Linked DNA regions of Nordella sp. HKS 07. Each later gene encodes a partner of the first gene's protein in a complex. Links are inferred from orthologs where the notes say so. Each region holds a gene or a part of one and is shown on either strand. Other genes may lie near its edges.

Region 1 (3,077 bases):
CTATGAGCGCGATCTCGAGGCCTATGCCCTCCATCTCAATTCGGCCGGCGCCAGCCTGCAGCGCGCGACGCCCGAAGACATAAGGAATTATCTGGCGGCGCTTGACGCCGAAGGGCTCAAGGCCGCGTCCGCCGCCCGCAAACTGTCGGCGGTGAGGCAGTTCCACAATTTCCTCTATGGCGAGGGTATTGTTCGCGAAAACCCCGCCACGTCCATCGACGCGCCCAGGCTGCGCCGGCCTTTGCCCAAGGTGATGACGATGGATGACGTTACGCGGCTGATCGGCACCGCCGAGGGGCGGATCGCTGCCCTCGACGGCAAGGCACGCGTCAAGGCGGAGAGGCTCCATTGCCTGCTCGAGCTTCTGTATGCCACCGGATTGCGGGTATCCGAGTTGGTCGCCCTTAAGAGGCAGGCGGTCGCCAAGGGCCCGCAATTCCTGATCATCAAGGGCAAGGGCGGTCGCGAAAGGCTGGTCCCGGTGTCGCAAAAGGCGGCCCAGGCGGTCGCCGCCTATCTCGCGGCGCAGCGCCTGGAGGATATCCCGGAAAGTCCCTGGCTGTTTCCCTCCCATGGTGCCGAAGGGCATCTGACCCGCCAGCATTTCGCCTTGGAACTCAAAGCCTTAGCGGCGGAAGCAGGACTGGCCGCGACGCAGGTGTCGCCGCATGTCCTGCGCCATGCCTTTGCCAGCCATCTGCTTGCCGGCGGGGCCGATCTGCGCGCCGTGCAGCAGATGCTCGGCCATGCCGACATAGCGACAACACAAATCTATACCCATATAGAGAGCGACCGTTTGCGGGCGGCGGTCGAAACCCACCATCCGCTGGCTAGAGCGCTTCCCGCAAAAGTTGCTCGACTTTTGCGATAAGGAAGCGCTCCAGATTACATGCTCTTCGAGCCCTTTTACCCGTTTTGATCGAATCGGAATGATTCGATCAAAACGGGATGGGCTCTAAGTCCGGTTGACATCCGTAACCGGGATAGCCACTTTGCGCCGCATTCCGGCCAACCGGCCCCATCTGAGGTTCAATGCACGCCTATCTCGATTTTGAAGCACCCCTTGCCGAGCTGGAAGGCAAGATTGCCGAGCTCAAGGCCATTTCGGGGCCCGATTCCGCCGTGTCGATCGGCGAGGAAGTGAAGGCGCTCGAGAAGAAGGCGGCGAAAAGCCTGAACGACCTCTATCAGAATCTGACGCCCTGGCAGAAGGCGCAGGTGGCGCGCCATCCCGATCGGCCGCATAGCGTCGATTACATCAGAGAGCTCATCACCGACTACACGCCGATGGCGGGCGACCGCAAATATGCCGAGGACAACGCCATCGTCGGCGGCCTCGGCCGCTTCCGCGGCGAGGCGATCGCGGTCATCGGCCAGGAAAAGGGCTACGATACCCAGACGCGGCTCAAGCACAATTTCGGCATGGCGCGGCCCGAAGGCTACCGCAAGGCGGTACGCCTCATGGAGACCGCCGACCGCTTTGGCCTGCCGGTCCTGACCTTCATCGACACCGCCGGCGCCTATCCGGGCATCGATGCCGAGGAACGCGGCCAGGCGGAAGCGATCGCGCGCTCGACCGATTGCTGCCTCGGCCTCGGCGTGCCGTTGATCTCGGTGATCATCGGCGAGGGTGGCTCCGGCGGCGCCATCGCCATCGCCACCGCGAATGCCGTGCTCATGCTCGAACATTCGATCTATAGCGTGATCTCGCCGGAAGGTGCCGCCTCCATTCTCTGGCGCGACGCGGCGCGCGCCAAGGACGCGGCGAGCGCCATGCGCATCACCGCGCAGGATCTGAAGAAGCTTGGCGTCATCGACGACATCATCGCTGAACCGCTGGGCGGCGCCCATCGCGGCCGCGAACAGGTCTTCCAGGCCGCCGATGATGCGATCACGCGCTCGCTGCGCGCCTTCGCCGCGATGCCGGCGGACGCCTTGCGGATGCAGCGCCGCGACAAGTTCCTGGCCATCGGTCGGGATCTCTGAGCGAATATACTCTTGGGGATCGGCTGATCCGAGAACCGCTTCGCGCGTTGCGCTGCCCAAACTCCGCCGTCATTGCCGGTCAAGCTCTGCCGATGCGAGCCGCGAAGCTGGTGCTTGTCCTCATTGCCGTCCTTGCGGCGGGCTACGCACTATTGTCTCAGTTCCAGCGCATGACGCTCGAAGAGGCGCAAAGGACCTTGCCGCAGCGACTTGCTGAGAAGGGCCTGAGCGAAGGCCAGCCGGTCTTCCTGCGCATCTTCAAGCAGGAGGCCGTCCTCGAACTATGGATGCGCGACGACAAGAGCTGGCGGCTGTTCCAGTCCTATCCGATCTGCCGTTTCTCGGGCGATCTCGGGCCCAAGCTGAAAGAAGGCGACAGGCAGGCACCCGAGGGCTTCTATGAAGTGGCGAGCGGACAGCTCAATCCGAACAGCCGGCATCATCTGTCGTTCGGGCGCATGGCCGAACCGGTTCCTATCTCATGGTGCATGGCGGCTGCAGCTCGATCGGCTGCTACGCGATGACCGATCCCGCGGTCGACGATATCTACGGGCTGGTCGCGGCGGCGCTGCGCAGCGGCCAACCGCAAGTCGATGTCCATGCCTTCCCGTTCCGCATGAACGAAGCCAATCTGGCGCGCCACGCGCAGTCACGCTGGATTGATTTCTGGCGCGACCTCAAAGCCGGCTATGACCGGTTCGAAAATGAAAAGGTTGTTCCAGCGGTCCGGCTGGTCGGCAAGCGCTACAGCGTTGAAGGATAGGTTATGATTGGACGGTCGTGAAACCTTCGGTCAGCAAAGTGAAGAGGGCCGCGAGCTGACCGCCGATGGCTTGCACGGCGGCCAGGATCGCGAAGAAAATGGCAAAGGCGATGAGGCCATATTCTATGGCCGTCGCGCCACTTTCTTCCCTAAGGAAACGCGCCAGCATTTTCATAGGCGATCGCATACGGTGCTCCGACCCCGTGATCTCATTGAAGGAGGAGCCTAATCGAGGGAATTTCAACCCGGGTTAACGGAAGCGTTCAAATGCCAACAACCTGCCGTTTGGTTAGAATGTCGAACCCCGTGCTGCGGTTCCATGCGGAGA
Region 2 (3,084 bases), 1.9 Mb from region 1 along the record:
ATCTTCACAGTCGCCGATCATCTCGGGGTGAAATTGTGACGACGCGCATCGACCAACGTTTCGCCGACCTCAAGAAGGAAGGCCGAGCCGCGCTTGTCACCTTTCTGACGGCGGGCGATCCCGATTACGCGACCTCGCTCGCGATCATCAAGGGCCTGCCCAAGGCCGGCGCCGACATCATCGAATTCGGCATGCCCTTCACCGATCCGATGGCGGACGGCCCGGCGATCCAGGAAGCGGGCCTGCGTGCCCTCAAATCCGGCCAGACGCTGGTCAAGACGCTCGCTCTGGTGCGCGACTTCCGCAAGGACGACGACGCGACGCCTGTCGTCCTCATGGGCTATTACAATCCGATCTACATCTATGGCGTCGAGCGCTTCCTCAAGGAGGCGAAAGCGGCGGGCGTCGACGGGCTCATCATCGTCGACCTTCCGCCTGAGGAGGACGAGGAACTGTGCCTGCCGGCGATCAAGGCCGGGCTCAATTTCATCCGCCTCGCCACGCCGACGACCGACGACAAGCGGGCGCCCACGGTGCTCAGGAACACGTCGGGCTTCGTCTATTATGTCTCGGTGCTCGGCATCACCGGCACCAAGGCGCCCGACCTCAAGAGCGTCGAGCGGAATGTCACCCGTCTCAAGGGCCACACCAAGCTGCCGATCGCCGTCGGCTTCGGTGTCCGGACGGCGGAACAGGCGCGCAGCATCGCCAGGAGCGCCGACGGCGTCGTGGTGGGCTCGGCCCTCGTCAATGCCGTGAAAGCGAGCCTTGGTCCCTCGGGCCAGGCGACAGCCGATACCGCGCCCGCCGTGCACCGGCTGGTGAGCGAGATCGCCCAAGGCGTGCGGTCATGATTACACGGCTCGACAATCGCGATGCGTCCCCCCTCATTCCCCTTCTCCCGCTTGCGGGAGAAGGTGGCGCGAAGCGCCGGATGAGGGTGTCTCTGCGACGCGACGCAGAGCCTGACAGAGAATTCGACATTGGAGCCAACACCCTCACCCGCCCTGTCGGGCACCCTCTCCCGCAAGCGGGAGAGGGGGAAAATTGGACAAGGCTCGCCAATCTGGAAAAATTGATGTGTGATCGCCCTGCCCCGCGGGGCGAGGGCGTAGCAGCGAGTACCCACCGATGAACTGGATCAAGAACTTCGTCCGTCCCAAGATCCGCGGCCTGCTCGGCTCGAAGCGCGAGACGCCGGAGAATATGTGGGTCAAATGCCCGGAAACCGGGCAGATGGTGTTCTACCGCGACCTCGAGCACAACCAGTTCGTCATTCCGGGCTCGGGCTATCACATGCGCATGGCACCCGATGTGCGCCTCAAATCGATGTTCGACGGTGGCACCTATGAGACGATCGCGCTGCCGCAGGCGGCGATCGATCCGCTCAAATTCCGCGACGAACGGCGCTATACCGACCGCCTCAAGGAAGCCAAGCAGAAGACCGGGGCGGAGGACGCGATCCTCGCCGGCGTCGGCACGCTCGACGGGCTTTCCCTCGTCATCACCGTCCAGGATTTCTCCTTCATGGGCGGCTCGCTCGGCATGACGGCCGGCGAAGGCCTCATCACCTCGATGCGCGCCGCGGTCGATCGCAAAGTGCCCTATGTGCTCTTCGCCTCTTCCGGCGGTGCGCGCATGCAGGAGGGCATCCTCTCGCTCATGCAGTTGCCGCGCACGACCATCGCGGTGCGCGAATTGCGCGAGTCCAAGCTGCCCTATGTGGTGGTGCTGACCAATCCGACGACCGGCGGCGTCACCGCCTCCTATGCGATGCTGGGCGATGTGCATATCGCCGAGCCGGGCGCGCTGATCGGCTTCGCGGGTCCCCGAGTGATCGAGCAGACGATCCGCGAGAAGCTGCCGGAAGGCTTCCAGCGCGCCGAATATCTGGAGGAACACGGCATGGTGGACATGGTGATCCATCGCCATCAGATGCGCGAGACGGTGAGCCGCGTGGTGCGCCTGCTCGCCAAGGCGCCGCCCATTCTCAAGAACAGCAGCGAAGAGACGGCGCTGGTTCCGGCCGACAGCTGATCCCATGGCCGTCAGCGATGCCATCCTGAAGCGGCTGCTCTCGCTTCACCCGAAGATCATCGATCTCAGCCTCGAGCGCATGTGGCGGATCCTGGCGCGGCTCGGCGATCCGCAGGAGAAGCTGCCGCCGGTGCTGCATGTCGCCGGCACCAACGGCAAAGGCTCGACCGTCACCTATCTGCGCTCGGCCATGGAAGCGGCGGGGCTTGCCGTCCATTGTTACACCTCGCCGCATCTGGTCAAATTCCACGAGCGTATAAGGCTCGGCAAGACGGGCGGCGGCGATCTCATCTCGGAATCAGCGCTCAATACGCTGCTCGAGGAATGCGAAGCGGCGAATGGCGGCGAACCGATCACCTTCTTCGAGATCACCACGGCGGCGGCCTTTCTCGCTTTCGCGCGCCATCCGGCCGACTATCTGGTGCTGGAAGTTGGCCTCGGCGGAAGGCTCGACGCCACCAATGTGATCGCCAAGCCGGCGATCAGCATCATCACCACGATCGACTACGACCATCAGCAATTTCTCGGCAACACCCTGACCGAGATCGCGCGCGAGAAGGCCGGCATCTTGAAGCGCGACGTGGCAGCGGTCATCGCTCCCCAGCCCGACGAGGCGCGCGACGAGATCGAATACTGCGCCGCGCAAGTCGGGGCGCCTCTCCTCATCGCCAATCAGGACTGGCAGGTCTATGAGCAGCATGGCCGGCTTGTCTATCAGGACGAGAGCGGGCTTCTCGATCTGCCGCTGCCGCAATTGCCGGGCCGCCATCAGATCGACAATGCCGGCACCGCCATCGCTGCCTTGCGCAGCCTTGACGATGCGCGTATCGGCGAAAGCCATATCGCGCAGGGATTGAAGACGGCCTCCTGGCCGGCGCGCATGCAAAGGCTCGGGCCTGGCGAGCTCTGGTCCCTGATCCCGAAGGAATCAGAGCTCTGGCTCGATGGCGGACACAACCCTTCAGCCGGACGCGCTCTGGCGCGCGCCTTCAGCGAGCTCAATGAGCGCGTGTCGCGCCCTCTCGTGCTCATCTGGGGCATGCTCAA

What was found.
Region 2: the proteins of G5V57_RS04955 (region 1) and accD are in contact, whole or in part, in a solved structure (PDB 8UXZ), measured with the Escherichia coli proteins. The link is inferred for Nordella sp. HKS 07 from one-to-one orthologs.

Annotation. Positions count from the first base shown.
Region 1 is NZ_CP049258.1:1,024,938-1,028,014, reverse strand. The notes cover bases 252-3,009. They hold G5V57_RS04955 (acetyl-CoA carboxylase carboxyltransferase subunit alpha), read left to right. Parts: upstream 252-1,032; coding sequence 1,033-1,986; downstream 1,987-3,009. Other genes in these bases: G5V57_RS04940 (Flp family type IVb pilin), read right to left, coding at 2,751-2,924; G5V57_RS04945 (hypothetical protein), read left to right, coding at 2,507-2,749; G5V57_RS04950 (murein L,D-transpeptidase family protein), read left to right, coding at 2,079-2,510; G5V57_RS04960 (tyrosine recombinase), read left to right, coding at 252-871. Also shown: more of G5V57_RS04960, read left to right, coding at 1-251. UniProt on the Escherichia coli protein: Component of the acetyl coenzyme A carboxylase (ACC) complex. First, biotin carboxylase catalyzes the carboxylation of biotin on its carrier protein (BCCP) and then the CO(2) group is transferred by the carboxyltransferase to acetyl-CoA to form malonyl-CoA.
Region 2 is NZ_CP049258.1:2,916,669-2,919,752, reverse strand. What follows is about bases 320-3,084. They hold accD (acetyl-CoA carboxylase, carboxyltransferase subunit beta), read left to right. Parts: upstream 320-1,131; coding sequence 1,132-2,037; downstream 2,038-3,084. Other genes in these bases: G5V57_RS13755 (folylpolyglutamate synthase/dihydrofolate synthase family protein), read left to right, coding at 2,042-3,084; trpA (tryptophan synthase subunit alpha), read left to right, coding at 320-854. Outside these bases: trpB (tryptophan synthase subunit beta), read left to right, coding at 1-39; more of trpA, read left to right, coding at 36-319.